Regions from separate parts of the Microbacterium marmarense genome, predicted to be linked through region 3. Evidence: predicted binding sites of a transcription regulator. Region 3 holds the regulator's gene; each other region holds the start of a gene.
What was found. Region 3 encodes LexA, which represses DNA repair genes until DNA is damaged. Its sites were predicted from a motif close to TCGAACANNTGTTCGA; they were not measured.
Positions count from the first base shown of each region.

Region 1 (10,530 bases), on a different contig from region 3:
CCTGAGCTTGCGATCTCGCACGACGACTCGGTGTACCTCAACTCGAGCGTCGGCACCCTTACTTTCGACTACGAGAGCTACTCGGTCGGCAGCGGCGACTCGTTCGACTGGCAGGGCACCTCGTGGAACAACTCAGATCAACTGCAGTTCGACGTGAGTGCCACCCACGACAGCTCAACCACTCCGGCCACATACTTCTCGACGAACACGAACCAGAAGACGGTGCACACGCTGTCGTCTGACGGCGACGAACCAGACGAGCTGCACTACGCGTTCTGCGGCGACCTTAACTTCACCGCCTTCGGTGCCGCCAGCACCTCCACCTGTTTCGGTCAGGGCGAATGGGGCATCGACAACAACTGGTGGGTCGGCGGCAGCGACTACCAGACCCACGACGGCGAGATCTGCTACATCAACCCCAACGAGGTCGGCGCCATGGGCGCGAGTGCGGTGGCGTGCATCAATCCCGACATTTCGTCAGACACGTTCGCGGTCGACTCGGGCGGCACACACTCGAACTTTCTCTCGTTCTACAGCTTCGAGCAGCTCACCGTCGTCAACACCGAACTGCAGACCGCGCTCGACAGCGTGGTCGAAAAGCTCAACTCAGCCGGTGTGCTCACCAACGCACAGACCACGGCGATCACTCACGCAATCGACGCGAAGGTTCCTGCCGGCGTGCCGCTCGTGCTCAACTCGCCGTCGTCATGGGAGTTCGGCTGCGCCGACTCGTGCACCGACACCGACGACTACTCGATCACTTCTGGTCAGCTGTGGGCGGGCCTTCACTCCACCACCGACTACGACGGACTGCTGTGGAACGCGGGTCTCGACAACCTGGCGATGAACAACATGAGCATCAACGCGACCGCTGGCCGCAATGCCTCGTCTGACGTCGCCGACTGGTTCACCGGCGAAATCGCAAGCGGCGCCATGATCGGTGCGGGCACGCAGAACGGCACCGCCAGCCCGTCTGAACTGAACTTCGCGGTGTGCGGCGACCTCACCCCACAGGGCGGCAGCTTCAACAACGACCCCATCACAACGTGCATCGGTCAGGGCCACAACGCTGATGACTTCGATGCGAACAACTGGTGGATCGGCGGCCCCAGCTGGCAGGCAACCACTCCCGTCGCACTCGACAAGATCATCGACGCTATTCCCAACACCTTCGTCCGCGACTTTCTCGAGGTCATCGCTGACGACACCGAGGCGCGCATACTCATCGACGTCGACCGGCTGACCGCCCTGATCACGCTGAGCGGCAACGCCGTCACCGGCGACGCAGTCGACGGAGCCGTGTTCGTCGTAGGACTGGGCTAGTCATGGGACCGGGCTAGTCATGGGACCGGGCCAACTGTGCGGCTGGGATAGTCGTGGGACTGGGCTAGTCGTTCGACCGCGTCAATTGTGCGGCTGGGCGAGGTGAGGCCGGTGCTAACTGTGCGATCAGGCAGCGATGAGCGAATCGACGCGGGCGGCGAGCGCACGCGGCGAGAACGGCTTCGTGAAGTAATCGTCAGCGCCAGCATCCATCGCCCGTTGACGATCGATGTCTTCAGAACGCGCGGTCAGCATGAGAATCTTCGTCTGCGCGTACCGCTCTGTTGCGCGCAATTCGAGGCACACTTCGAGCCCGTTCTTTCGCGGCATCATCCAATCGAGAATGATCAGATCTGGCAGCCGTTCAGCGGCGGCTTGCAACCCGAACTCACCGTCAACGGCCACGTGAACATCGTGACCTGAGAGTGAGAGCTTCATCTGGATGAGCCCGGCGACATCGGGGTCATCCTCCACGACGAGAATAGCGGCCATGGAGGTCCTTCCTCGGGGAGAGTGGGTAGCGTAATCATACGACCTTGCGCCCGTTTTGCGACAGTAGCCACTCCCGCACTACGGTCGCATCATGCAACCGCTCTTGCCATCGCAACGGCTTGATGGTGGCGAGGGCCCCGGTTGGGTCACCTCTTGGTGGATCTGGGTGGGCGCCGCGCTCACCGTTTTCGGGCTCGCTACCCTGGGCGTTTATCTGCGCCCCGAGGGCACCAACATCGCGGTGTGGTGGCCCGCCGCCGGCTTCTCGGCAGCGTTCGTGCTCGCCAATCCGCGCCACCGTCGTTGGGGTGCAATCACCCTCATATTCGTGTCGACGGTACTCGCCAATATGGTCGGCGGCCGCGACATCGACATCTCTCTCGTCTTCGGCATCGGCAACGCCGCCGAAGCCGGAATGTTCGTATATATCCTCGAACTAGGGCGCCGGCGGTTCGTGCTGCGCACGGTCTCAGATGCACTGCGATTCATCATCGCTGCTGTTGTCGGCGGCTGCGTGATCGGAGTGCTCGCGGGCCTCGCCATCATGACGTTCGACGGCGGATCATTCGTCACCAGCGGACTCCATGCAGCGATGTCGCACTCGGCGGCGATCATGATGATCGCCCCGTTCGCCGTGCTCCCCCCTCTCACCAGCGAGAGAGCTCCATGGGGCGAAGTGGCGCTGCAATCAGTGCTGCTGTTGCTGTCGCTCGTGATTGTTTTCGGCGTCGAGAATCAGCTGCCCCTCGCCTTCGTTCCACTCGCCTTTCTTTCGTGGGCGGCATTCCGCTTTCCTGCAAGCATCGCGATCGCAGAGGTGCTGACCACGTCGATCATCGTCATCTTGGTCAGTGTGGCCGGCTTCGGTCCCTTCGTCGACGACTCGTTGCATCCCGACGAGCAGGCGGCTGTCATCGTGACGTTCTTGCTCGTGCTGGCCGCGTTCACCCTGTTGTTGGCGGGCGGGCGCACCGAGGTGATTCTCGCCGGCCGCGCGGCCCAGAACGCCTCGCAGTTGCTGTCGTCGGGCTTCGTCGACTCGCAGGTAGCCCTGGTGCTCGCCGACGTGGTCGACGACGAGTGGGTCGTGCGCTGGACGAACCGCGCTGCCGCCGCGGTGCTCGCCGACGAGGTGAGTGCCGACAGCCGCTGGCAGGGCGAGCTGGCCGACCAGGCGAAGGCAGCGCTCGAGTGCGGCGACGTGGTGTCGTTTCAACGCATTGCGGGCCGTGAGACGATCAACGTCGTCGCCAACGCGGTCGATGGTGACGGCAGCCGCATCGCGGTGCAGATCGTTGACGTCAGCGAAGCCGTGCGGGCAGCCGATGAACAGCTCGCCGCCGAGCGCGAGCGAAGCGCCGTGCTCGCGGCGAAGATCGAGCTCGAACGCCAGCGCGAAGACTTCGTCGCGACCACCAGCCACGAGCTGCGCACCCCCATCGTGAGTGTCGCCGGCTACACCGAGATGCTGCAAGATTCCACCGAGCTGCGCGGCACCGAGCGCGAGTGGGTCGACATCATCGCCCGCAACGCCGACCGTCTTATCGAGCTCGTCGAGGGCCTGTTGTCACTGAGCCGTGCTGCGCAGGCGCCCTATGAGAGGGGCATCAGCGAGCAGGTGCAGATCGCTGAAATCGTTCAAGACGTCGTGCGCATTCAGTCACCATTCGCCGCGAACCGCGGCGTGGCACTGCAGGTCGGTGCCCTCGACGGCAGCGTGACGAGCGTGCGCAGCGACCTTGCTCGTGCGATCGGCAACCTGGTGTCGAACGGCATCAAGTTCACGCCCGATGGCGGCCAGGTCACCATCGAATCCTTCGTCACAGATGCCGCGACCGTGATCAAGGTCACCGACACCGGGTCGGGCATTCCCGCAGAAGCGCTGGCGCACGTGTTCGAGCGGTTCTATCGCGCACCCGACGCTGAGCGCAACAACACCCCCGGCACCGGCTTGGGTCTCGCGATCACGGCAGAACTCGTGCACCGCAATGGCGGCACGGTCTCGCTCGAATCACCCGAAGAGCGCGGCACCATCGCGACGGTGCGGTTTCCGATTCGAACGCCCACCACCACGATCGACGTGATCGGCGCTTAAGCCCACCAGCCGAACACCAGGCTCACCGGTGCGAGCACGGCGAACGCGCCGAGCGCGGTGCCAACAATGGGCAGCGTCTTCGAGACGCCGGGGCGTGCTTTCACCAGGGCGATGATGCCGAGAATCAGCGCCACGAACCCGAGCAGCCCAACAACGGGCAGCACGACGATCAGCAGCCACAGCACCGGGTTCATTCCCGGAATCAGCGAGATCAATACCAGCAGCACAGCGGGCAAGAGCGCAACCGCGGCGACGATCACCGCGGCCAGCCCGAGCGCTGAGCGCCCTCGCGTAGCGGGCTGAGATGCGGCGGTCTGCTCGGTGAACGCGGCGTCGTTCGCAGAAGGCGGTGTGGATCCGGGCGCAGAAGTGGTCATGCGGTGAGCGTAGCGGAGCGCGCCTTTCGGCGGCGTCCCCGCAGAGAACGCGGCACGTCTCCGTGTTGCGGTGCGACGTGCGCAAGAATCTTGCGCCAGTGCGTCGCGATCGCAAGCCCCGCACCCTCGGCTCGCACCGTGCGGCCGTCGAGCAGCCGTTGACGAAACCAGCGCCCATCGATGTCGGTGCTCACCTCGGGGTGATCCTCGCCATACACGAGCAGGGTCTCGGCGCGAACGCGGTCGAGCCGAGCCAGCCAGTCACGCTGGTCGAATGCGAGCTGATCACCACGAACGCCGGCATCGCCCTGCCGCGCGGCGAGTGTCAGCATCCGCTCAACACGACTGCTCGCCGCTGTCCAACTGGGCTCACTCTCTGAGATTCCCAACATCGACGGCGTGAACGGTTCATCGGCCGACACTTCGTCAGGAAAATGCTCGGGAGCGGGCGTATCAACCAGCACCGCCCGATCGATAAGCTCAGGATGCTGCGCCGCCAGCGCGAGCGCCACGAGACCGCCGGCGCCCCATCCCACCACTCCGATGGAGCCGTAATCAACGCCTTCGAGCATCGCTGCCTGGCGCTCGACGCCGTGCAGATAGCTCGAGATATCGTCGGCGTGACGGGCAAACGAGGCATCGGCATCGCGACGCCACGGGTCGCTCGCGCCATACCCCGGCCGCTCGGGCGCGATCACGCGCACTCCCCACTGCGTAGTGATGAGCGGATCGGGGTCGAACTCGCTCGCGCCGGGCGAGGGGTGACACAGCAGCACCAGTCGCCGAGCGACGGGGTCACCGAGATCTGACATTCCCAGGCTGCGGCCGTCGCGCAGCGTGACCTGTCGCGCCGTCATCGGTCGCCAATATGCAGTGCGCCTTTGACCCGCTCCGCCGTCTGGGTGGCGAGCGCTTCGGCCGAATCGCGAATCACGTTCACCGCCGACGGGTCGCCCTTGAGCAGCGCCATGCCGGTGTTCTTCGCGAACTCCGCGGTGATGTGGGGCGGCAGCGGCGGAACGTTCTTGCTGACATACGCGTCGATGAGCGTCACGCCGCGGTGCGCGAGAGCCGCTTCCATCGCGGGCGCGGCCTCATCGTCGCTCTTCACCCGAATGCCCTGAAACCCGACCAGTTCGGCCCACCCGGCATAGTCGACCGACTCGACGTTCTGCGAGCCCTCCCACAGCGGGTTGGCGTCTTCGGTGCGCATCTCCCACGACACCTGCGCAAGGTCGTCATTGTGCAACACGACGATGATCAGCTGCGGCGATTGCCACTGGTGCATGTACTTCTTGATCGTGATCAGTTCGTTCATGCCGAGCATCTGAAAGGCGCCGTCGCCGATCGTGCACACCACGGTGCGGTCAGAGTAGGCGAACTTCGCGGCGAGCGCGTACGGCATCGCCGCCATCATCGTGGCGAGGCGGCCCGACAGATCTCCGCGCATGCCCTCGCGCAGCCGAATGTGGTGGCCATACCAATCGGCCGAGGTGCCCGCGTCGGCCGTGACGATGGCGCCGTGCGGCAGGCGCTCGTTGAGTTCGTAGAACACTCGGCGTGGGTTCACCCCGTCGGAGTAGTCCACCATCGCCTGCGCCTGCATCTCGCGCTCCCAGCCGACCATCTCTTCGGCGACCTTCTCTTGCCATGACAGGTCGGTCTTCTCGGTGAGCTGCGGAATCACGGCGCGCAGGGTCGAGGCGACATCACCCCAGAGGTTGAGTTCGGTGGGGTACCGCGTGCCCAGGTGCTCGGGACGCAGATCGACCTGCACCGCGCGCGCCTGGCCGGTCTCGGGCATGAACTCGCCGTAGGGGTAGTTGGTGCCGAGCATCACGAGCGTGTCGCAGCGCTGCATCTGATGCAGACTCGGCAGCGAACCCAGCAGCCCGAGTTGCTGCGTGTGATGGGCAACGTCAGAGCTGATCACGTCTTTGCCGCGAAGCGCGGTGATGATGCCGGCACCCGCCAGTCGGGCGGCCTCGAGCACCTCGGCGGTGGCGCCCTGCGCGCCCGCGCCCACGAAGAACGTCACACGCTCACCCTCGTTGATGATCTTCGCCATGCGTGCGATCTCGTCTGCCGGTGGGGTGATCTCGATAGACGCGGGCTTCGCGCTCGAGCGCGAGACCCAGTGCTCAGGTTGCGGAGCCTCAGCGTCAAGCGCCTGCACGTCGTGGGGCAGCACGATGACCGTGGGCTGGCGCCGCGCGATCGCGGTGCGAAACGCGGTGTCGACGACGACCTGCGCCTGTTGCGGAGTGGTCACCGTCTGCACGTAGGCGGCAACGTCGGCGAACACCCGCTCGAGGTTGTTCTCTTGCAGTGTGGCAGTGCCGGCAGAGGCGAGACCCTGCTGGCCGACGATGGCGACGACGGGCTGGTTGTCCATCTGCGCGTCATAGAGACCGTTCATCAGGTGGAATGCCCCGGGGCTCGAGGTGGCGATGCAAACGCCCACCTCTCCGGTGAACTTCGCATGCGCGGTGGCCATGAGTGAGCAGAGCTCTTCATGCGTGGGGCGGATGTATTCCAGCCCCTCGCCGGCTTTCTCGGCGCGCCCGAGGGCCCCGTCGAACTCTCCGATGCCGTCACCGGGGTAACCGAAGACCCGCGAGACACCCCATTCCTGCACTCGATCGATGATGAAGTCGCTGACTGTAGGCATGCCTCTAGTCAAGGCCGATGGCGAGCCGATTCCAAGCCACTTGACAGCGCTTGGGGGTGCGCTATCCTCCCCAACTCGGCTTCTCGCGCCCGTGTCCACAGCGACCACCCAACGAGACCGAGTGTCGTAGGTATGTTCTAGTCTTTAGCTATGTCGATCGACAGTTCGAGCCCCACTCCCGAAGACGCCGAGCGCGCCGCGGATGGCATCGACGACGTGGTCGGCTTCGCCCCGCAGATCACGCAGATCGCGGCAGCTCAGCTCGAAGCTCTCGTCACAGTGCATCAGGTTTCATTGGCGGATGCTGCGCGGCACGGCCGCGAACTCACCGACGTCGTCGAGCGTGGCATTCGGCTTGAACTCGCTGCCGCATTGCGCGTCACCGAAACGGCAGCCAGCAACCTGTTGCATCTCGCCGATGCGGTCGTGGTTCGTTACCCGACGGTGCTCGATTCGATGCGCGCAGCGCGCATGACGCAGCAGCACGCCGAGATTCTGGTTGACGCCGTCGACAAGGCAGAGCCCGAGTTGCGCGATGATCTGCTGCCGCGGGCGATCACCCTCGCCGAGGCCGAGCCGGTCGGAACGTTTCGCCGCAAGGTGAACCGGCTGGTTGAGGTTGCGCGGTCGGTGACGCTGCCGCAGCGGCACGAAGAAGCCCTTGAGCAACGGCGTGCGTACGTGTCGCCGGGCGATGACGGCATGGCCTGGCTAGCGATCCTGGCTCCTGCCGTTGAGGTTCACGCCGCGTACGGGCGCGCAACCGCGATGGCCAAGGCGATGCTCGAGGTCGACGGCGAACACCGCACCCTTGATCAGCTGCGGTCCGACGTGTTGTGCGACCTGCTCATTGACGGTGAGGTCGCTGATGGCTCACCGGTCACGCGGGGCATTCGAGCGAACGTCACGGTGACGGTGCCCGCGCTCGCGTTGCTGGTCGACGACGAAGACGCTCGCGCAGCCGCCGGGCTCGCACCGGCCGAGGTCGAGGGCATCGGGCCTATCCCACTCGATCGGGCGAAGCAGCTGTGCGGTGGAGACAGCGGGTGGATGCGGGTGCTCACCCACCCAGAGACCGGAATGGTTCTCTCGGTCGGGCGAGACCAATACCGACCACCCGCTTCGTTGAGGCGGTTGGTCAGGTGGCGAGCCGACAGATGCATGGCACCGGGATGCGGACTCACCGCCGTCAGATGCGAAATCGACCATACGGTCGCATGGGAAGACGGCGGCGGCACCTCACTCGACAACCTGAGTCCGATCTGCCGAGGGCATCATCGCGTCAAGCATCACGGCGGCTGGACGGTCACCCAGATCGCCGACAGTGGCGGCGCACTGCAATGGACTTCGCCCACCGGGCGGCAGTATGACGTCTACCCCGAGCGCCGCGTGGTGGCGTTCCGCCCGAGCGACGAAGGCACCGCACCGTTCTAGCGGGCGCAGGGTCGTCGGGGGTGAGTCGTCGGGGTGCGTCGTTTGGGGTGGGTCGTTCGGGGTGAGTCGTTCGGGGTGAGTCGTTGGCTGGTGCAGAGGGGTCAGGCTGGTGCAGAGGGGGCAGGCTGGTGCAGAGGGGTCAGGCTGGTGCAGAGGCGCTCCCGCTAGCGCGGAGTCACTTCGAGCTCGCGCCGAGTCGTTTCTGCTGAGTCGTTCGAGCTGGCGCAGCGTGCACGGGTGTTGCAGAGGGGTTCTGCTGTATCGATTCAGTCGGGCGCTGCGCCGAATTTCGCGCCTCACCAGCGTAATTCTTGGCAGGGCACGGGCGTCATGGCGGAAAGCGCATCCCACCCGTAATTCCGGGTGCGTTTCACAACCGTTGCGAAACGTTTCCATTTTGTTTCCACTCGTGATGAGAACCATTTGCGCCGCTAGCTTGGACGAGCCAGCGTAGGCTCACCGCCGCTGGCATTGGGCGGGCGAGACGTCGGTTTGCTCCACTCCCCCTTCCCATCCCTCCCCCCAGGAGAACTGTGTTTCGCACGCGAATAACCAAAGCGGTCCTTGCCGCTGCCGCCTGTACAACCGTTGCATCCATGTTCGTCGGCCTGCCTGCGTCTGCGGCAGAGACCGGCGTCGTAGCCGAAGGCGACGACTGGACGATCACCGAAGTCGCGGGTGGCTACGAAGTAGTCAAAACCCTCGACGAGCCGCTCGAGATCACGGCCGACGTCCCCACCCTGTGGGCCGACGACCTCGACCTCGGGTTTGCCACCGAATCCCTCGACGGCCTCACGCTCTCGGCAACCACCGCCGACCCCGAAGTCGTCAGCACCGACGACGTGCTGCAGGGCTGGGCAGGTCAGGGCAACCCCAGCGAATCAGTCGATGTCGACGTCGATGCTTTCGCGATGAAGTCGCTGCTCGCTCCGCTCGCCGCTGAGGTACCCGAACTGGCCGCAGACCCGAGCGCCATGGGTGACTATGCGGTCGAGCGCCTCGACTACGACCTCGGTGACGAAGCTGTAGAGCTTTCGGGCTTCGACCGTCTCGGCGAAATGCGCGCCGCGGTGTTCATGCCCGAGGGTGCCACTGGCGAACTGCCCGTGGTCGTCTTCCTCCACGGTCGCCACTCCACCTGCGCCAACGGCACGCGCAACCCGCTCGCCTGGCCGTGTGGTGAAGACCAAGACGAGATCCCCAGCTACCTCGGCTACAACGACGCGGCAGAGATCCTCGCCAGCCAGGGCTACGCGGTTGTGTCGGTTTCGGCCAACGCGGTCAACGCGCTCGACGGCTCGCTTTCTGACGACACCGGTGCCCTTGCTCGTGGCCAGCTCGTCATCGACCACCTCGACCTGTTGCGTGACGCCAACGCGGGCACGTTCGTCTCCCCCGACGACGCTGTTGTTCCCGTCTCGGCATCGCTCACAGGCCGCCTCGACCTCGACAACGTGGGCCTCATGGGCCACTCGCGCGGCGGCGAAGGAATCATGCGCGCAGCGGTGCTGAACGCTGAGCAAGACGAGCCCTTCGGCATCAACTCCGTGCTCCCGATCGCGCCGACCTCCTACAGCCGCATCGCGGTTCCCGGAGTCATCACCGCGACCCTGCTCCCCTACTGCGATGGCGACGTCGAAGACCAGATGGGCCAGAAGTACATCAACGACTCGCGTCACTCCTACGACGACGACGTGCTGCGTTCATCGGTGCTGATCATGGGCACCAACCACAACTACTTCAACACCATCTGGACCCCGGGCCTGTACCCCTACAACGTGAGCGATGACTGGGGCATTTACGACCGCTCGCAGACTGACGCGACCTGCGGCTCGACCGTCTCAGACACTCGGTTGGATGCTGCAGAGCAGTACGCCGTGGGCAACGCCTACATGGCTGCGTTCTTCCGCCTCACCCTCGGTGGCGCTGACGAGTTCTTGCCGATGTTCGATGGCACCGATGCGAAGCCGGCTGACCTCGACTTCGCTGACATCCGTGTGAGCGCAACCCAGCCAGCATCCACTCGTTTCGACATCGACAACTTCGATGTGCCGGGAACGACCTATGACCTGCGCGGCAGTGGCACCTACGTCACCTGTGAGGGCATCTCGTCAACACCGGTACCCGGAGTGCTGCCT
Region 1 covers NZ_JBBDGL010000005.1:141,384-151,913, reverse strand. The annotation lists gene WDU96_RS13505 (hypothetical protein) at 1-1,323, shown strand, start outside; gene WDU96_RS13500 (response regulator transcription factor) at 1,450-1,815, opposite strand; gene WDU96_RS13495 (ATP-binding protein) at 1,907-3,910, shown strand; gene WDU96_RS13490 (hypothetical protein) at 3,907-4,287, opposite strand; gene WDU96_RS13485 (alpha/beta fold hydrolase) at 4,284-5,144, opposite strand; gene WDU96_RS13480 (thiamine pyrophosphate-requiring protein) at 5,141-6,958, opposite strand; gene WDU96_RS13475 (HNH endonuclease signature motif containing protein) at 7,109-8,392, shown strand; gene WDU96_RS13470 (hypothetical protein) at 8,989-10,530, shown strand, end outside.
Region 1: a site for LexA is predicted at 7,083-7,098, ahead of WDU96_RS13475 (HNH endonuclease signature motif containing protein). Genes of this name have one in related genera too.

Region 2 (10,530 bases), on a different contig from region 3:
CGAGTAGACGGTGTCGCCGGATGGCTCAATCGCAGCGCCCGGGCCCATCACGCCACCGGCGAAGACGGGGTCAGGAACCTCGGTGAGCGGCACGACACGACCCGCCAGCGGGGCGGCGATGTCGAGGGCCACGCGCTCAGCCACCGCGGTTGCCGTCGCGGTTGCCGGAGCGACTGTGGCTGCGGCGGCGGCTGGTGCAGCATCCGACGCGTCGATCACTCGGGGCTCAGCCGCCTCAACCGATGCGGGCGATACCTTCTCGGCCGCGGCTTCTGCCTCGGCAGCGTCGCGTGCTGCTTCGAACTCGGCCTGCTGCTCGGGGGTGCGGAAATTCGAGCCGATCACCAGGAACATCGATGTGAAGAACGCACCGAAGATCGCGATCGCGTAGAGGCCGATCGGGTTGAACGCTGGGATCGTGAGCAGCGAGGTGAACACGAATGCCTGCGTGGTGATGCCGTTTTCGAGGCCGAGCACGAGGCTGCCGACACCGATGATCAAACCGCCCACGAAGCATCCGACAAGAAGGCGTGGATAGATGCGCTTGAATCGCAGATGGATTCCGTACAGCGACGGTTCGGAGATTCCGCCGAGCAAACCGGCTGCGAGGGCGCCGGTGGAGGTCTGCCTCATCTGGTGGTCGCGGTGACGAATGGCGAGCACCAGCACGCCGGCGGTGGCCCCGAAGCAGGCGAAGTTCCATGCGCCCATGGGCCCCTGGATGAAGTCGTAGCCGAGGGTCTGGATGTTGAGCAGCATGACCGCGTTGATCGGCCAGTGCAGACCGAGCGGCACCATGAACGGGTACGCGAGCGGAATGACGATCGCGAAGATGAACGGCGAGAAGCTGTTGATCGCGGCGAGCAGGTTGGCGAGCGCGGCACCGGCGTAGACGCCGATCGGGCCGATGATGAACGCGGTCATCGGGATCATGACCAACATCGCCAGGAACGGCACGAAGATGAGCTGCAGGTTGGGGGTGATGATCTTGCGCAGGCCCTTGTAAACGAGGCCGAGCACCGCAGCCATGAGCAACGGTGGGAACACCTGCGAGCTGTAGTCGAAGACGGTCAGCGGAAATCCGAAGATGGGGACGATCGTCACGTCGACGCCGAATACGACTGTCGGCTCGACGCCTTCGCCGAGGGCGAGAAAGCCGGGAAGCATCAGCACGGCCATGATGGCGAAGCCGACCCAGGGGTCTGCGCCGATCTTCTTCGAGGCGTTGTAGGCCACCATCAGGGGCAAGAAGATGAACACACACTGCCACATGAGGTTGATGAAGGCCCACGACGGGTCGAGGGTCACGCCGGGGGCGTTCCAGTCGGGAATGACGTCGAGCGTGGCCATAAGGGCCATGAAGGTGATGAAGAACGAGGCGCCGAGCAGCGCGCCGAGCACCGGGCGGAACGAGTCTGAGAGAAACTCGAAGAACGAGTCGATCCAGGCGACTTTGCCTCGCACGCCCTTCGAGCGTTCGCGTTCTTTGATCGATGCGATGTCGTCTTCGCCGCCGCCGGATGGTGCTGCTCCCCCGTCGATGTCGGGCAGCGCTTTGATGTCGTTGTAGACGGACTGCACGGCGCCACCGATGACGACTTGAAAACGGTTGCCCGCCTGCGGCACCGCCCCCATCACCCCGGGAACCGCTTCGATCGCGTTCTGGTCGACTTTTCCTGCATCGACGAGCTGAAATCTGAGCCGTGTCGCGCAGTGGGTGAGGCTCTCGATATTGCTCGAGCCGCCGACGCCTTTGACGATGTCGGCTGCGGTGTTGTCTGCCATGTCGATCTCCTCCGATGGATCAGGTTCCCACCTGCGCGGTGACTGAAATGCAGAGCAATACCGCATCGATCGTGATCGTATCGCTCTGGCCGACGGAACTCTACGAAATGTTCGGCGAACAGGGATGTTCTCGCCCGAGGTGTGCGCCTAGGCCGGTTTGGCCGCGCGGTCAAGCCTGTTGTTGAACGATCAGAACAAGTGGATGCTGGTGTCTACCCACAAGCAGAGCTAGCCCCCAAGCAGATTTCGCGCCACGCAGATCCGCCCCAAGCAGAGGAGAACGCATGTCTACCGAGTCCAGCGACAACAAGACCGCCGCCGACGAAATGCCGGCCGACGAAGACCTGCAAGAGCCCAGCACTGCGAAGGAGCCCGGCGAGGAGCCCAAGGCTGACACTCCCAGCCAGCCCGAGCCCAGCCACCAGGCAGTCGGGATCGGGGTTGTGGGTGCGCCGCTCGTGGATCCCGAGGAGCCCGCCGACGACGTAAATCCCGAGGAACCAGTCGACGACGAGGGCTGACCCCGGCGTTGCCGTCGCGACTCACGTGGTGACGGGGTCTAAATCCGAAGAGCCAGCCGTCGCGGGCTGATCCCGGCGTTGCCGCTACCGCTCACGTGGTGACGGGCGCCCGGCCAGCCTCGCGGTGCAGATCTACTGGGCGGTCTTGCGTCGCGTCGCGGAGATCGTCATCGCAGCGCCAAGAAGAAGCAATGCGCCGGCAGCGAGCAGGCTGGGCTTCGGATCGAGGCCAGACTCGGCAAGCAAAGCCGCCGACGTGGAGGCCGCACTTGACGTAACCGCAGTCGACTCAGCCGCAGTTGACTCGGTGGCGGTCTCGTCGGTTGTACCGTTGCCTTCCGATGCGGTGCCCTCGTCTGAGCCATCGTCAGTAGGGGTCGGCGTTGCAGCGGCCGAGATCGCGACCGAGTATTCCGCGATGGCGTCTGGGGTGGCCCCGTTGCTGGCGGTGATCGTGAACACGAAGGTTCCCGGGGTCGTGGGGGTTCCCGAGATGACGCCGGTGGCCGAGTCCAGAGTGGTGCCGGTCGGAAGGGTTCCGCTGGAGCTGTAGGTCGGTGCAGGGGTGCCCGTGGCAGTGACCGTGTGCGAGTACGGTGTGCCGGTTTCGCCCGCGGCGGGTGCGCTAGAGGTGATCGCGGGGCTCGCGGTCTCGACCGGAGTGGTGGTGTCGCAGGTTTCGTCGACGCTGATCAGGTTGTCGTCGAGAGTGACAGCACCGGTGAGCGCGAGTAGGCGTCCGTCGATGGTTGCGCCGGTGTTGGCGGTGATCGAGGTGTAGGCAAGTACGGTGCCGACGAATGTGGCGCTAGTGCCGATTGTTGCTGAGCTGCCCACCTGCCAGAACACATTGCAGACGCTCGCTCCGCCGGTGACGGTGATCTCTGAATTGGATGCTGCGAGCAAGGTTGATGCCGCTTGAAAGATCCAGACCGATTCGGCGGTGCCTTCAAGAACGAGGGATCCGTTCAGGGAGATAGCGCCGCCGGAGTAGACGCCCGGTTCGAGTGATTTGCCGCTGAGTTCGTCAAGGCCAAGCGGTGTGGGGGTCTGACTTGCTGCGTTGTTGTATGCGACGAGGGCGTCGGATTGGGCCTGCGTTGCCACAGCGGTGGTTGCTTCGGTATCACCGTTGATGATGCCTGGCGGAAAGCCGGTGATCGACGTGCCTGGGCTCACGCCGAGGTTGCCGTTGATGACTGAGTCACCGGTATTGGTGACAGTTGAGGCGCCAAGAACACCGAATGGTGAGGCGGTGCCGAGGTCGAGCTCTGTGGCTTCGGCGTAAGCGGCAGTGCTCGGGACGAGAGCCACTGCGAATACTGCGGTAATAATGGCGGCGGAGAAACGGACTTTTGAGGATGCCTTGAACAAGGTCGATCCCTTCCTAATAGGAGGGGCATCCAAGGTCAACGTTTTTCAACAGCGTATGCGCCTAGGGCATGTCTATCACCGATTGGTCGTGACCGGCCCTTTTGTAACCTGATCGACGCACAAACTTGTCCGCACGCTGGTGTTCGGAAGGATTTTCGTCCGAGTGGAGCCTGGTAATCACCGTCAGAAAGGTGCGGGGTCGAATTCGGCATCGGTGGCGAAGTGCACGCCGCTGGAGGAATGGTCGGGATAGGTACGGCCAGTGGGACTGGTCCATTCCATGACTCCGCCCGGCTTTTGCACGACAGTCCACGGGGTGTGGTGTTTCAAGGTGTGGTGACGCCGGCACAAATGCGCAAGGTTCGAGACAGCGGTTTTTCCGCCGTGCGCCCAGTCGATGGTGTGGTCGATATCGCTGCGCGCGGTGGATTGTCGACATCCGGGGAATCGACAGTGTTGGTCACGAACCGCCAGGAGTCTGCGCATTTTCTTCGTTGGTTGGTATCGGTCAACGGCGAGAACCGCGGCGGAGATCGGATGGGTGAGTATTCGGTCCCATCCGGGTGCGTGTCTCGCGAGTTCGCGCGCGGTGTCTGGGTCGATTGGCCCGTGACCGGCAAGTGCGATCGAGTCGAACGGGTCATCGACGGGTGAATCCAACAGGGTGAGCACCGGAACCGTGACTTGCACGGTGGCTCGAATGCTGGCGAGCCCCGTGTCGCGGGTGCCGATGTGTGCAACAGGGTCGGAGGCGAGGAGCAGATCGGCCAGGAGGTCGGCGCGAATCGCGTCGAGGCTGCGACGAGCGTTGAGGAGCTCAGCCACGTGGGCGGTTGCGCGTTGCGCTTCGTCAGTAGCTGCGCGTTGCGCATCTTCCGCAGGGCCTTCGCGCTTCGCAGCGCGCGCCGCTTCACGTGCGTCGTTTATCGCCTGCGCGTCGGCATCCGACACCTCGCGTGCCATCTGGGTGAGACGATCATGGATGCCGTGGATGATGACCGCGGGGGCAGTCACGTGCAACTCGGCCATGCCGTCGTCAAGATCACGCACCTGCACGGCCCGAGAAGTCGCGGCCGCAACATGTCGTTCGCGGATCGTCTCGTTCAGAAACCACTGCGCACGCCGCTTCGCGACCGGTCGCAGTCGGGTCACGGTCTCGGCTTCGGCGTAGGGCAGAATGCTCGACTCGTACTCCGCGATCAGCTCGGGTTCGGTGATGCGGTCGCCTGCTTCAACGATCGCCTTCGCGTGGGCCAGCGAGATGCGCCCCGCGGCGAGCGCGCTGGTCGTCTCGGGAAACACCTCGACCATGCGCGCTGATTCACCGAGTTGCCGTTGCACGGTGCGGTCAGATACGCGTAATGCGGCAGCCAGTTCTGCCGCCACACTGCGGTGCGCGAAGTCTGCGTCAGATTGGGAGGCTTCAGCATCCGCCCACTCTTTTGCAATCGCCGCCGCCTCTGCGAGCGCACGAGCCTCACGTGCCTGCAACCCCGCAATCTGGCGTCGAATATCGACCACGTCACGCACCACCGAAGCAAGGCGCTCGGACGCTATCTCAGCGGGAGCAGTAGCGGTGCGGGACATACCTCAATGATGACAGGGGCCTCGGACATTTGTTCGAATGTCGGCAAGGCGAGTGTGGAGAAGGGTGGATGCTGCGCCCCAGCGCGCAGCGCTGACGCGTGCCAATGGCCAACCATTGCCAGACAATCACCACCCGTGATGGAGCGGCCTACCCATACTTCCACCGCACCGGGGCGACCTCATCGAGGAGGCAACGGCCGCAGGCTGTTGTCACGCCAGAGGGTACGGCTCCAGGGCATCTTTGGAGTCCTGCAACCGCTCGAGCCCCACCCCACCTGTGGCCGCTGTGGCCCCTGTGGCGGACGCGTTGCGCGTCGACGCGAGTGTCAGCGACCACGGCACATACCCCTCTCCCCAAACCGTGCGCGCTGTGCAAACACGGCCCCAACGGGCCTTTCCGCATGAGGTTCGGGTTCGGGCGTCCGAAACTGAGGTCATGAGCGATTTCCACTATCAGAGCGCTCTTGCCGCCGCGCACACCCACGCGTTGGAGTGGCTTGGCTCACTGCATACTCGACCGCTGCCTCCGCGCCTCGACGAGACGGCGATTGCGGCGTCGCTCGGCGAGATTCCGGGCGAGCCGGAAGACGTCTCGACGACGATCGACCTGCTCGCGGAGCGGATGGAGCCCGGGCTGACAGGAATGGGTTCGGGGCGGTTCTTCGGCTTCATCATCGGTGGGGTGCATCCCGCCGCGCTGGCTGCGGACTGGCTGGTCTCGGCATGGGATCAGAATGCGGCCATGGGCGCCGTCACCCCGGCCACGGCCGCCGCTGAGCGGACCGCCGGCCGATGGCTCCTCGACCTGCTCGGCCTGCCGGCTGGCTCTTCCGGAGGATTCGCGAGCGGCGCGACGATGGCGAACTTCGTCGGGTTCCCCGCCGCACGTGGCGAACTGCTGGGGCGGCTCGGATGAGACATGGACAGAGGGTTTGCTGGGTGATCGCGGGCGAAGAGGTGCATCTGTCGCCCGGAGCCGCACTGCGCTACGCGGGACTGCCGCAGCCCGAGCTCGTCGCGGCCGATGCTCAGAGCCGCATGATCCCGGCCGCCCTAGAAGCGGCGCTCGCCGCTGACCCGACGCGGCCGACGCTCGTGCTGCTGCAGGCTGGCGACATCCATTCCGGCGACAGCGACCCGTTTGCCGAGCTCATCCCGATCGCGCACCGCTACGGCGCGTGGGTGCACGTTGATGGAGCAATCGGACTCTGGCAGGCGGCGTCACCCTCACTACGGCATCTCGTAGCCGGGGTAGAACTTGCCGACTCGTGGACGACCGACGCCCACAAGACACTCAACGCGCCCTACGACTGCGGCCTGATCATCGTGCGGGACGAGCGGGCGCACCGCGCAGCGATGGCCATGCACGGGCCGCACATCGACGACTTCAACGACGGTCTCGGCCAGCCTTTCGACTTCGTGCCCGAGATGTCACGCCGCGCGCGAGGCGTGCCCGTCTGGGCTGTGCTGCGCTCCCTCGGCCGGCGAGGAGTTGCTGAGCTCGTTGACCAGATGGCCCTCCGCGCACGCGAGCTCGCCGTGCGCATCGCGGCGCTGCCGGGCGCGGTGACTTGCACGAGGATCGCTATCCGGGCGTCGCTTGCCAGATGCCCGTCTACGTGCGGTGCCGATCTGCCGGCGCAAGGGACGAGAGACGTGCTTGGCTCCGCAGCGCGCGCTGTCATGCCGGGCGTAGGCGCGCATGTCGCCCCCATGGCTTACGCTCGCGATTGATGCGTATTATTACGACTGCACCGAAGCCCGACCTATGGCGAGTGGCTTCTGAGCTCACGATCACCCCGACCGGGGACGACCTCGGCTCGCGTGCTGCGCGGCGGCTCGTGCGCCTTCGACGGCGGCGAAACTGGTGGTGGTTCGGAGGCGCGACGGTTGTCGCCTCCGCGGCGGGCGTTTTTGCCGCACTCCTCCAGCACCCCGTCGCGAGTTCAGCCCTCACCGTTCTAGCCGCACTCGGCGGCGCGATTGCCGCCGCTGCCGGGACTGCGCAGTTGCGCGCGGGAACCTACAGGCGGTTGACATCCCGAATGAGGCGAGGCGCCACCCCCGCGTGGTGGGTGTTTACTTCGCTTGCGTGGGCGGTGGTCCTGTCAGCGGGCGTGGCCGCAATCATCACCGTGACATCTGAGGCGTCATTTTCCTCGGTTGAATCCCTCGTGTCGACCAAACTGACGGCTTTCATGCTCGGCTTCGTGGGTATGTTGCTCAGCGCCGCGAGCTCGGCATCCGTGCCGCCATTGCTGTCTGCCTCTCCCAAACCGCGACCGTATCAAGCGCACTGGAGCCAGCTGACCTGGACCGCGTCACTACTCGCGGCGACGCTCAGCGCGATGTCGCTCGCTCTGTATCGCGGCCAAGACAGCTGGGTCTTTGAAGTGACGGTCACGATCGGATTCGCCTTCATCGCGGCCGTTCTCGCCTGGCATGCACGGGCGCTCCACAACCTCCGGTCTCAACGAGAACGACTGCTCGATGGCTTGGCTGCGGCCTACGAGCTCATGACGGACAGCGGCAATACGGACGCAGCCACAACCCGCGCGCTGCTCGCACTCCGCGCACTCACCGTTCCGGACCCGTTTCGCTCGCAGTCTCCGGCTGCCCCGCCTGCGGCAACCGGCTGGGAGATTGCGGAGGTTGTCAGCATCTTGTTGCATGCCTATGGATACGGCGACATGCCGGGATCGGTCACCAACAGAGCTCTACTAGCCGGCGAGCTCGGGCAGCCGTTTCGCGACGTGCTGGGCGCGGAGAACACAGAACTGCGAGTTGCAGGGTGTGATTTCATATCTCGGACGATCGAGTGGGCATCGCGGAACACTGCCACCGGCTAGCGCCGCTTGCCATGAACAGCCCGGTCAGGATCCTCAACCGGGCCCGGTGGGACGCGGGCCCGCTGGGGTGCTGTCTGCGCTGCAGAAGGCGATCGGTCCAGCTCCGGCCGCCGAGGCGATCGCTGGTCTAGGGGCCAGCGACGATGAGCTGGTGAGCAGAGCAGGCGTGCTTTTCTTCGCGGTGAGGTCAGTGGCCACGCTCGCGCGAGGCAGCCGTGAGCGCTCCGAATATGCGTGAGCTCTGGTGGCGGGCGAGCGACTGGCAAACTTCCGCGATATCGAACCCGGTGATGAAGGCCGCTCTGTGCGCGAGGAATCTATACTCCTCCCAGCCCGTCGCGGGCTATGCGTGGCTCGGAGTTGAGCCAAGGCGAGCTGCAATCAGTCGGTTTCGCGAGTTTTGGCGCGCTGAAGACGTTTATGCGTCTCAATTCGCTTAAGGAGGACGATGGCGCTCGCTGCCGCCGCTCTTGGGTCGACGGTAGTTGCTGCGCGCCATTGCCCGTCGGTGAGGAGGGGGCGGCTAAGGAGCCGCAGGTCGAGTGCGGCCCGAATTTCTCCAGGCTCGAGGTCGGCTATCCGCACACCATCAGGGAGACCGGGCACATACGATTCTTGAGTCCCCCGAACCATCCAGGTCGTTTTCCCGCGCCACTTCAACTTCGAGGGGGATTTACGCACCCTCTTGTCAGCACGAGATTGCGTGCCAGTGGAGGGGCTCACGCCCTTGACAACTGGGGTAGGCAAAGCGCGTGCCTCCAGATCTGTGCCACTCATGGCCGTCACTCTACTCCCGCTGGGCTGATAGCGCGCTTAGGCCCTGCGTTTCTCACATATCGGATATGGATCAGGCTGCGCAATATCCATGAGGTCCCGGCGCTTCCCAGTACGACCGTCATGAGACCCGTGACAACTATCCAGGCGACCGAGAGGCCTGCGGGCGTTAGAGCGCCCGCGAATACCGAAAGGGCGAGCGCGCACAGGGTCAAGAAGACCACCGCGGCATTGGTCACCCGAGCGACCAGCACCCCACCCCAAACCGCATCGTTGCGTCGCGCGGACATCGCCACCAGAGCAATGGGGAAGGTGAGCAAGATCTGAAGGAGTCCTTCACTAGCTCCCGTATTCGCGGGCGAGAGGCGCAGACACTGGTCGGCGGCGCTCCCTACCAAGCTGTCACAGGCCGCGAGTGCCGCGCTCACCTGAGCTGCAGCGATGATCCCAGTAACGACGAGTGTGGCCAGCGCGGCCGCGGTCGCAACCGCCATAGAGCCAGGTGTGCGCTCATAGTAGCCAGCCTCAAGTTTGGCATCGCGAGCGCCAGACGCGCCTCTCAGATAGAGGTGTGCATGCCGCTGCCCGCGGAGAATCGCGGAATCGGACTCGACAGCGTCGATCGCGGCGGGCTCAATTCGACGCCCGAGAACGTCGAGAAGCCGAAGCCGCGCCGCGTAGTACCCTGGAGGGCCAGCGATCTGCAGATGATAGCTCGCGGCGCGGGACGCGTTTGTGAGGTCGTGTGTGATCACACTCGCCGGCACTCCCGCAAATCGACGTATGGCATCGAGCAAGCGGAGACCGAGCGTGACGAGGCTCGCGGCATTAGTTATTTTCCCACCGCTGGTGTCTCCGCTCTCGGACAACGCGCCATCCGTCTCCAACGCAACAGACCCCGAACCGAAGAGCTCCGGGACTACGCGCCTCTCGACAGTCAGCCGGACGGACTTGGACTTACCACTTGAATGTCGTTCCAGTCGAACGCAGATCGGATAGTTCCACACGAGTTCGCCGATCAGACTGCAGAGTTCAAACATTCGCTGCTGGTTGGCGCCGCGCGAATCGAGAAGGAGGAAGTAGAGCAACTCTGCTTCCTCATTCATCCGGGCAGTCATTGCAGGGTCATCGGCGGGGCCATGATCGTTGGCTATAAGCCGCCAGACGCGAGCCGCGAGGCTTTCGACGTCATCTGGCGATCCGTACGCCAACGCTCCGAGCGGATTCGCGGCCATATACAGACGTTTGATGCAGCCCGCGAGATGCTTGAGAGTCTCCGCTCTATTCATCGACGAGACCCGAACTCCTGCGGAATCGATGAACGCTAAGCCACTTTCCAAACGGCCCTTTGCACTGAGAACCATCGGGATCGGCACGCTCCGTCCCCTGGGCAAGCCACGGGGGCTGATGAGGAATGTCGTCCGAATCTTTAGCGAACGCGTATATGCCTCGACGCTCTCTGTGATCCGCGCAAATCTTGCTTCAGGCTCAATCACCGCTCTCTGAAGCAGCTCGGCGTCACGTAGGGACGACCAGGCGTCTTTCGGTGACGTACCGGGTGCCGCTGGAACGAAAAGTCGGTTCGACGATTCTCGTTTGGCTTCCACAAGTCTCGCGATTCCATACGCGAAGCCGAGGGC
Region 2 covers NZ_JBBDGL010000001.1:1,327,493-1,338,022, reverse strand. The annotation lists gene WDU96_RS06085 (glucose PTS transporter subunit IIA) at 1-1,785, opposite strand, end outside; gene WDU96_RS06080 (hypothetical protein) at 2,070-2,306, shown strand; gene WDU96_RS06075 (ice-binding family protein) at 2,439-3,680, opposite strand; gene WDU96_RS06070 (HNH endonuclease signature motif containing protein) at 3,864-5,267, opposite strand; gene WDU96_RS06065 (pyridoxal-dependent decarboxylase) at 5,704-6,183, shown strand; gene WDU96_RS06060 (pyridoxal phosphate-dependent decarboxylase family protein) at 6,207-7,001, shown strand; gene WDU96_RS06055 (hypothetical protein) at 7,001-8,116, shown strand; gene WDU96_RS06050 (hypothetical protein) at 8,163-8,354, shown strand; gene WDU96_RS06045 (hypothetical protein) at 8,899-10,125, opposite strand.
Region 2: a site for LexA is predicted at 5,289-5,304, ahead of WDU96_RS06070 (HNH endonuclease signature motif containing protein). Genes of this name have one in related genera too.

Region 3 (10,530 bases):
CACCGGCAACGATTTCGTGATCGTCCCCGATCCCGATGGGCAACTGTCGCTGAGCGACGACCAGATTGCCGTGTTGTGTGACCGCCGATTCGGAATCGGCGCCGACGGCATTCTGCGAGTAGTCCGATCTCGCGCAATCGACGAGGGCGCGGTGGCTGCAGCATCCGGAGCCGAGTGGTTCATGGACTACCGCAACGCCGACGGGTCCAAGGCGGAGATGTGCGGTAACGGCATCCGCGTGTTCGTCCACTACCTGGTGCAGGCAGGGTTCGTGACGCTCGGTGCCGAACCGCTCGAGATCGGCACACGCTCGGGCGTCAAGGCCGTCACACGCGCGGACAACGGCTATGAGGTCGACCTGGGTGCGTGGACGGTCGACACCGCTGACGTGCTCGTACGCGTTCGCGGTGGGGGAGCGCCTCGCCCCGGCCTTGGCATCGATGTCGGAAACCCACACGTCGTGGTCGCATTGCCCGACGAAGATGAACTCACTGGCATCGACCTTGCGGCGCAGCCGCAGATGCACCCAGAACCGGCGCACGGGGCGAACATCGAGTTCGTGGTGCCGGGCGATCCGCTGGTGCACAACGGCGTCGCGTCGATCACCATGCGCGTCTTTGAGCGCGGTGTCGGAGAGACTCTGAGCTGCGGCACGGGGGTGGCGGCAGCGGCGCTCGCCGTGCGGCACTGGGCGGGTCCGGCGGCGCCCGACCACTGGAGCGTCACGGTGCCCGGCGGCACCCTCGGGGTTCGCATGTCCTACGTCGGAAGCGAGCAGCATGTGCTGCTCTCGGGACCAGCGACCCTCGTGTATTCAGGTGAGGTCGCGCTCGCGTAGCGATCAGCTACGGCAACGCGATTGGTTCGCTCACCGGCGAGCCATGGTGCCTGACCTTCAGCACTCTGAAGCCTTTGGCGGTCGACGAGCGGTGCACGCTGAAACCGGTTTCGAACGTCGCTGCGAGCCAGCGCTGCAGTGAGTCTGAGCCGAGGTTTCGCTGTACGACCAGCCAAGCATCCGATCGCTCTTCCAAGCGTGGAATCCACCGCTGCATCAGGGCGTGCAATTCGTTCTTTCCCACACGGATGGGTGGGTTCGAACGGATGGTGCGAAAAACCACGTCATCGGGAACATCGTCGGGCAGCACCGCGTTGACATTCGACAGACCGTGTTCTTCGGCGTTCTGACGAACCAGATCAAGGGCACGTTCATTCACATCCACAGCCCACACTGTGGCGTGCGGCGCTTGCATTGCGAGCGTTAGCGAGATCGGCCCCCACCCGCACCCAAGATCGAGCAGATTGCCCCCGGGCGGGGGAGGCGGGGTGTGCGAAAGCAACACCGCCGTACCGGTATCGACGTGGTCGGGACTGAAAATTCCCCCGGCTGTCGTCACGGCAACCTCGTGGCCGTCAAGCGTCACGTTGATGCGGCGAAGTTTCTCAGCACTGCCGGGTGACGCGCTGAAGTAGTGGTCACTGCCCATGGCTTCAGATCGTAGCGGAGGTAACGCTCAGTGCGGGAGGCTAGAGTTACGGATGCTACTGGAGAGGCACAACGAAAGGAACCCATGACCGATACCACCGCACCGACAGACACAGACGACACCACGATTGATCCGGTGGACCGAGTGCTGGCACGCGCCGAGGCGCGTTCGGGTGTGCGAGTGTTCGGTGGGGCGCAGGCGCTGCAAGACGACGCCACGGTCGGTCACACCTCCAACGATGGAGACCAGTGGGATCGAGAAGAACGGGCTGCACTTCGTCGCATTCCTGGCCTTTCCACCGAACTCGAAGATGTCACCGAGGTCGAGTACCGCCAGCTTCGACTCGAGAACGTCGTTCTCGTCGGGGTCCATCCCCAGGGCGACCAAGAAGACGCCGAGAACTCGTTGCGTGAACTCGCGGCGTTGGCCGAAACAGCGGGGGCTGTGGTGCTCGACGCAGTCCTTCAACGCCGGCCCCACCCCGATCCAGCGACGTATATCGGCAGCGGCAAAGCTGAAGAGCTGCGCGGCATCGTCGCGGCAGTGGGAGCTGACACCGTCATCGCCGACACGGAGCTAGCACCAAGCCAGCGTCGCGCGCTTGAAGATGTCGTCAAGGTCAAGGTGATCGACCGCACCACGGTGATTCTTGACATTTTCAGTCAGCACGCGAAGAGCCGGGAGGGCAAAGCTCAGGTCGAGCTTGCGCAGCTCGAGTACCTGCTCCCGCGTCTGCGCGGTTGGGGAGACTCGATGAGCCGCCAGGCTGGTGGCCAGGTGGGCGCCGGCGGCGCCGGTATGGGCTCTCGCGGCCCCGGCGAGACCAAGATCGAGCTCGATCGGCGTCGGATTCGAACGAAGATGGCGCAGCTTCGGCGCCAGATCCGAGATTTCGCACCGGCTCGCGATGCCAAGCGTGCTGAACGCAAGCGCAATACGATCCCTTCCGTTGCAATCGCCGGCTACACCAACGCCGGAAAATCTAGCCTGCTCAATCGCCTGACCAGCGCCGGTGTCTTGGTAGAGAACGCGCTGTTCGCGACTCTGGATGCAACAGTGCGGCGTTCTATCACCGCAGACGGGCGCATCTACACCCTCACGGACACGGTGGGATTCGTGCGCAACCTGCCGCATCAACTGGTCGAAGCATTCCGTTCAACCCTCGAAGAAGTGGGCGCATCCGATGTCATTGTGCACGTGGTCGACGGCTCGCACCCCGACCCTGCCGCTCAGCTCGCCACCGTGCGTGACGTTATCGGCGACGTCGGGGCACGTGACCTTCCCGAACTTGTCGTCTTCAATAAGGCCGACCTGATCGATGAAGACACGCGGCTGGTACTGCGTGGTCTGGAACCGAAATCGGTTTTCGTCTCGTCGCGCTCTGGCGAGGGAATCGACGAGCTGCGCGCAGCAATCGAAGCCGCGCTGCCGCTACCGGCCGTCGAACTGAACCTTCTCGTTCCTTACGACAGAGGAGATTTGATCTCGGCTATTCACGAGCACGGCATGATTCTCGACCAGCGTCACGAAGAGACCGGTACCGCGATTCACGTGCGCGTGGGAAGTCACCTCGCCGCGCGGCTCGCCGAATTCGTGCAGTAGTCCGGCGCGAACCTAGTCGAGTTCGATCGGCGGAACATCGGCCGGCGCGAAGTCGAAGACAGCACCGATGAAGGCGATCTCGGCTTTGAGGGTCGCCTCGATGGTCTCGGCGCGGCGGAAGCCATGGCCTTCTCCCTCGAAGGCGAGGTAAGCGTGCGCGATACCCGCGGTGGCAAGAGCATCACGCACTGCCTCGGATTGAGACGGTGGCACCACGAGATCATCCAGTCCCTGCTCGATCAGCAGCGGCGTCGTGAACTGGTCGAGGCGCGACAGCGGCGAGCGATCGATGTACAGCTGCTCAGCTTCGGGCAGCGGTCCGACCATGCTGTCGAGATAGCGCGCTTCAAAGTCGTGAGTGTCTTCGGCGAGACGGCGCAGGTCGGCAACGCCGTATCGGCTGATCCCCGCCCCGAAGACATCTGATTGCGCGAGCGCGCACAGCACTGTCCACCCACCCGCGGATCCGCCCGCGATAGCAAGCCGATGCGGATCGGCAATGCCCGCTTCGGCGAGCCCTTGAGCGGCCGCGATCACATCCTCCACGTCTACGACGCCCCACTGCCCGAGTAGTCGTTCTCGATACTCTCGCCCATAGCCCGTAGAACCGCCATAGTTCACATCGAGCACACCGATTCCGCGGCTGGTCAAGTAGGCGATCTTTCCGGATGCTGCGCCACCCACATGGCTTGTCGGACCACCGTGTACGAACACGACGTATGGTGGTCGCTCGTTCACTGGCGCGCGCACATTCGGGTTGGTCGGCGGAAAATCGAAGGAGTACACCGGGCCACGTGCGCCCTCAACGACGAATGGGCGCGCGCGCGGCATCCACTCTTTGACCCACGCCGGTGCGCCACCGGCAACTCGCTCGGCGCGCTCTGGCTGATCGACGTCAACGCGCCAGATGGTCGCGCTGCCGTCGGCGCCCGACGTCGAGATCAGCACCTCATGGCCTCGGGCCGCTTCGATGACAGTGTTGGCCATGACATCGATTGGCAGGGCAGTCGCGGTGCCGTCAGGCTCAATCACCACTACTTCGTCGATGCCGTTGGTTCGTATGGCCACTATGCGGCCATCAGCCAGCACCCCAAACCAGCGCAGCCCCAGTACCCACAATCCGCCGCCGGTGTCGGCGTTCGCCGGCGCGAGCGCACGAGGAGCGGCGCCGTCTGGGCCCGGGGTGACGCGCATGAGGTTCCAACGCCCTGATTCGTCGTCGGTGTAGGTGAGTTCCGCGGGAGAGGTCCATACGGGCTGCAGGGGCGCGCTGCCGTTTCCGCCCGCAACCGTGATGAAATCGTCGAGGCTCGCCGCCAGCTGCTTCACCCGCAACTGGGTTTCGTCCCACGGCATGTGGGGGTGATCCCACGCGATCCATGCCAGCATCGTGCCGTCTGGCGACAGCGCGGGTTGCGCAACGAACGTGCTGTGGCTCGCGAGAACTGTGACAGCGCTGCCGTCACGATCCGCAGAGGCATCCATTGAGATCTCTACGATGTCGCGCAGCGGAGTGGGCGAATCACCGTGCGTTTCACGGATTGCCAATAGCCGGCCGTGCTGCACGCTCAGTCCGCCGAAGCGATAGCCTCCCGACTCTGGCGTGAGGGCTCGCGGGTCGCCGCCCGGGCGCACGAGCCAGACACGCTGATCCGTCTTCTCTACGAACACGAGCACACCGTCTTCACACGCCGCCCAGGCGCCACCGCCGTACTCGTGCACGCTCGAGCGAGCATTCCATGGTGCAACGAGCAACGATTCTGGGGGCGATGTGGCCGTTCGCCGCATCACCGTCGTGCGTCCGCCTTCAGCCGCGACAGACTGCCCCCACCACACGTCATCGCCGACGTATTGGGCGCCTTCAAGGCGCGGAGATGCCGTCGAGACAGAAGCTGCGGTGAGCGGAGACGGCCAAGTGCCGTAGGCGAGCGAAGTAGTCACTCTTCCACGGTAGGCGAAAGCGAAACACGGTGACACATGCCGCGACGCACGTCATCCCGTCCGCTACCTTGGAACCATCGTCGCCTGACGTCTTCTTCCCTGGAACGCCGACGGCAATGGAGCGACAGCCGAGCCCGGCATCCGCCCGCGATGGCACAGCTCGGCGGCTTTCGCCCGGGTGTATGTCCGCGGCCGTCCGGCCCGTAATCGTCCTCTTACCCGAAGATCACCCCATGTCAATCGACCTGAGCGCACCACCCGTGCCGATATCTTTTGAGGTGTACCCGCCCCGCTCCGAGGCGGCGTGGCCGAAGCTTCATCAGACGATTCAACGACTGGCTACGGTCAACCCGCGGTTCATCTCAGTCACCTATGGCGCCGGGGGCACGACGGGTGGGCGTTCGCTCGAACTGCTGAGCCACATCCTCAATGAGACGAATGTGGAGCCGCTCGCCCACCTGACCTGCGTAGGCAGCACATACGAGACGACGAACGCCCTGATTCGCGAGTTTCTCGACGCAGGAATCGGGAGTTTCCTGGCATTGCGGGGTGACCCGCCCCCGGGCGTCAGTGAAGACGATCAATTTTTGGGAGACCTCGAAAGCGCAGCGCAGCTTGTGCAGCTCATCGATCGGGTGCAGGCAGAGCGCACGCCGTATCGCGAAGAACCTGTGCCTGGCGTACCTGGTGCCGCGCGAGTCGCTCGTCGCGACAACATCGACATCGCTGTGGCAGCGTTCCCGAATGGGCACCCACGCTCGCGCTATGCCAACGAGCACATCGACGCTCTGCTTGCAAAGCAAGCGGCGGGAGCAACTCTCGCTATTACGCAGCTGTTCTTCCACGCTGACGACTACCTCTCTTTCGTTCAACGTTCGAGAGCGGCTGGCGTGACCATTCCGATCCTGCCGGGCATCATGCCGGTTACTACACCAGCTCGGCTGCGCCGCACCATCGAGTTGAGCGGCGAACCGATGCCCGCTGAACTGTCCGTTGCGCTCGAGGTCGAGCCGACGCCCGAAGGACAGCAGCAGATCGGGATTGCGCATGCATCAGCTCTGGTGCGTGAGGTGCTCGCAGGCGGAGCGCCGGGGATTCACCTTTACGCGTTCAACAATCACGACACCGTGCTCGCAGTGCTTCGCGATGCCGGCGTGACCACCGACGGCTGAGTGACCAGAGAAGAGGCGGATGCTGCAGCGTCTAGGCTGCGGCATCCGCCTCTTTCGGCTTGCTACGACAGCTTCTGAGTCTGAGCGTCGCTCGGCGTCACGGTGGCCAGCTCTGCGCCCGCAGCGTCTGGCACGGTGTCGTCGAGGACCAGAGTGTCGCCCTCTCCGGCAGGATCGTCGAGGCCAGTCGGCAACGACGCCACCGCGTCATCGGGGGTTCGCTGCACCAGTGTCGCGGCGAGCCAGGCTGCAAGTGCGAGCACCACTACCAACACGATGTCGCCGATCGACAGCGGTCGCAACGCGAACACAAGCAACACAGCGAGTACGAGGATGATGGCGCGTACCAGCAGTCGCTGCTGGTACATCCACTCGCCGAATCGGCCCGTATTCATACCGCTGCGCTGCAGCGAACCGCGTGCCGAAGTCGAGAGCGTCGCGCTGAAAGCGCGGGCTCGTGCGGCGTGACGCGATCGTCCCGCCATCCAGCCTGACAAAGCGATGATGACTCCGAGGAAGGTAAGAACGACAGCCGTGTCTTGCATCGCCCCGACCACGGCGTAGAAGATTGTGCTCAGCGTGGTGCTCGGAATGCCCACGGCAGAGGCGTTGAGACCCAGCACGGCATTTGCGCCGGCGAACCCGGCGGCGAGAAGGCCAGAGCCGATCGCAATCGCGATGCCCGTGCCCAGCACTGCGACCGAGCGATGGCGGGCAAGCGCAATGCCGATCGCGAAGAGCGCGAGGCAGATCACCGGCAGCCACCAGCCCACTGCGACAGCGATCGCATATATGGTGCCTACCAACACCAGTGCATCGCTTTGCACGATATCGATTGAGGTCGAAATCGCGGGAATCAAACTTGCGACACCGATTCCCTGGTCGATCATCTGCGACTTGAGCTCTTCGACGATGGGACCGAGCTGAATGGCGAGGGTGCCATCGTTGGCGATCGTGACGACGCCATCAGTATCGTCTGCCGTGGCGGTCGCTATCAATGCACGGTGGCTCGCTACCAGAGCCGTACGCCATACGTTCGCGAACGCGTCTGATTCGACGGCTCTCGTCACCCCGGTCTCTATCAGGCTCTCGACGCCGGATGCTGCCGGGGCACGAAGCAGATCAAGCGCGGTGAGCGCGGCAGGCGGAAGGTCGAGGGTCGCGATCCCGTCGAACAAGCTATCGGTGTAGGTCTCGACGTCGATCGAGGCATCGATGGCGGTGACCGCTTCATCGATGATCAGAGCCTGCACGCCTGGGTCATCGGCGAGTGGTGCAAAGGTGGCAACGAAAGCATCTTCGCTGACGAGTTCCACGCGCGCCCAGCTGGCCACGACCGACACCGGCACCATGAAGCCGGCGAGGATGATGCAAAAGGCCGACAGCGCAGCGCGCCACCATCCCGCTCGCGACCTGGCAGGCTTCGCCGGCCCCGTGGCAACGGGTTCTGATGATGCTGTCTTGAGAGCTGCGTTCTCTTGACGCAACTCCTCTAACTCAGCGCGTAGCTTCTCGACCTCTGATGCCATGGCGTGCCCCCTAAGAATCTTGGTGACGCCAGACTAGTGGAGGGGGTTAGACAGCGCGTAACACCGCAACCACTTTGCCGAGAACGACGGCATCGTCGCCCAAAATCGGTTCGAACGCGGAGTTGCGTGGCAGCAGCCACGTGTGGCCGTCTCGCTGACGAAAGGTTTTGACGGTTGCCTCATCGTCGAGCATGGCGGCAACGATGTCGCCATTGTCTGCAACGTTCTGCGAGCGCACGACTACCCAGTCGCCGTCGCAGATGGCGGCATCGATCATCGAGTCGCCTGAAACCTTGAGCATGAACAGCTCGCCCTTGCCGACGAGCTGACGAGGAAGAGGGAAGATCTCTTCGACGTGCTGTTCGGCGGTGATCGGCACGCCTGCCGCGATGCGCCCGACCAGCGGAACCATCGCGGCGTCACCGACAGTAGGTGCGCTGTCGGCGGGATTCTCGGTGGCGGTGCCGGGCAGGTCGATGAGCACTTCCATCGCGCGGGTCTTTCCGGCATCGCGACGCAGGTATCCGCTCAACTCCAGCTGGTTGAGCTGGTGGGTGACGCTAGAGAGCGACTTCAGGCCGACGGCGTCGCCGATTTCGCGCATGCTCGGCGGATACCCGTTGCGCGCGATCGCACGCTGGATGACTTCGAGGATCGCCATCTGCTTGTCGCTGAGGCTCTTGCGCCGACGGGTTTGCGGTTTCTCGCGCCCACTCGCATCGCTCATCTTCGGCTCCTGTCTGGTTTCTCCGGCAGCCGTGACCAGCATCGGTCTTCGAATGTCGGAGGGTCGTGGTGGGGTTCTCCTATCGAAACCGTATCCGGATTTAGCCCCCGAACGCACGAGCGCATGCGCGTGTCGCGTTCGAGAGTCGCAAATCAGAAACGGCACTTGACACCCAATTAGATCGAAGATACGTTCGGAATATAGATTCACATCATGACCACTTGGTCGATCCGCTCCTGCGAATCTTCCACCAGTCGAATCTTCCTGAGTCGAGGAGACCCGCCATGACTACTATCGCCATCACAGCCTTTTCGCCGACCGCGTCAGTCTCAGCGCCGCGAACGTCGAGCCAGCCCACCAAGCTGCGGTTGACCGTGCGTGGACGGCGAGTGTTCGCTGCCATGGCTGCATTGCCGCTCGTGATCGCTTTGAGTATCGCGGTCATCAGTGGCGGTGCGGCAATGGCGTCTCGAGACTCCGGCGTGGCGTCGGTCTCCTACGAGAGCGTGACCGTCGGAACCGGCGACTCGCTCTGGTCCATCGCCGAAGAGGTGGCCCCGGCGGCAGACCCGCGCGACGTGGTTGATGCCATCGTGCGGTTGAATGCCCTCGACAGTGCCAACGTTCTTGTCGGTCAGCGACTGGCGGTACCGGCTGAATACTCATCCGGCTCCTAGTCACACGGCCTACGATGGGCCGAGTGAGTGTACGTCTGGAAGATCTGCCCCTCCGCGATGATTTACGCGGCTTGACGCCCTATGGTGCACCGCAGGCGCCGTTGCCGATAGCGCTGAATGTGAACGAGAACACCCATCCCGTGCCGCAAGAGGTCGCGGACGACATCATGGACTCGATCGCGTTAGCACTGCGCGAAGTGAACCGTTATCCCGATCGCGATTTTGTCGCATTGAGAGAAGGTTTCGCGGACTATCTCGGTCACGGATTGACAGCCGAGAACATCTGGGCAGCGAACGGTTCCAACGAGGTGCTGCAGCACGTTCTCCAAGCCTTTGCTGGTCCGGGGCGCAAGACCTTCGGTTTTGCGCCGACGTATTCGATGTATCCGCTGCTCAGTCAAGCCGTCGGGGCGACTTGGCTCGCGGGCAGGCGGGAGGTGGACTATTCGATTTCGGCGACCGACGCCGCCGTTCAGGTGCGCGAGGCGCAACCTGACGTTGTCTTTCTTTGTTCGCCGAACAATCCCACGGGCACACCCGTGAGTCTCGATGTGATCGAGGCGGTGTACGAGGCGTCAACCGGCATCGTCGTGGTCGATGAGGCGTATCACGAGTTCGCGCCGCAAGGGGAGCGCTCTGCGCTTACGCTGCTCCCCGGTCGGGAGAGGCTCATCGTTTCGCGCACGATGAGCAAAGCGTTTGCTTTTGCAGGTGCTCGGGTCGGCTACCTCGCCGCTGACCCTGCCGTCGTCGATGCGTTGCGGCTGGTTCGGTTGCCTTATCACTTGAGCGCTCTTACTCAAGCAGCCGCGAGTGCGGCGCTTCGTCACGCACCGACGATGCTGCAGATGGTTGATGAGATCGTTGCGCAGCGGGATCGAATCTCAGCGACCATCGAAGCACTCGGGTATCGCCCCTACGAATCCTGGTCGAATTTCGTTCTGTTTGGCGATGTCGCTGATCCCGCAGCCCTATGGCAGTCGCTCTACGACCGTGGCGTTTTGATTCGCGACGTCGGGATCCCTCACCACCTGAGAGTTTCGGCCGGCACCGAAGAAGAGACCACCGCGTTCTTGGACGCGTTGGCGTCGATAGGATCAGCGTCATGACCGAAGCTACTTCTCGCGCCCCACGCACGGCATCCATCCGGCGCTCCACGAGCGAGTCATCCGTTGAGCTCGAACTCAACCTCGATGGGAACGGCCGCAGTCACATCGATACGACCGTGCCCTTCTTCGACCACATGCTGACGGCGTTCGCCAAGCACTCGCTCACCGATCTCACCGTGCGCGCATCAGGCGACACTGACATCGACGCACACCACACGGTCGAAGACATATCGATCGTGCTCGGGCAAGCAATTCGCCAGGCACTCGGAGACAAGTCCGGAATTTC
Region 3 covers NZ_JBBDGL010000004.1:24,587-35,116, reverse strand. The annotation lists gene dapF (diaminopimelate epimerase) at 1-838, shown strand, start outside; gene WDU96_RS11800 (class I SAM-dependent methyltransferase) at 846-1,487, opposite strand; gene hflX (GTPase HflX) at 1,572-3,089, shown strand; gene WDU96_RS11790 (S9 family peptidase) at 3,102-5,030, opposite strand; gene WDU96_RS11785 (methylenetetrahydrofolate reductase) at 5,264-6,202, shown strand; gene WDU96_RS11780 (coiled-coil domain-containing protein) at 6,265-7,731, opposite strand; gene lexA (transcriptional repressor LexA) at 7,778-8,458, opposite strand; gene WDU96_RS11770 (LysM peptidoglycan-binding domain-containing protein) at 8,743-9,135, shown strand; gene WDU96_RS11765 (histidinol-phosphate transaminase) at 9,150-10,244, shown strand; gene hisB (imidazoleglycerol-phosphate dehydratase HisB) at 10,241-10,530, shown strand, end outside.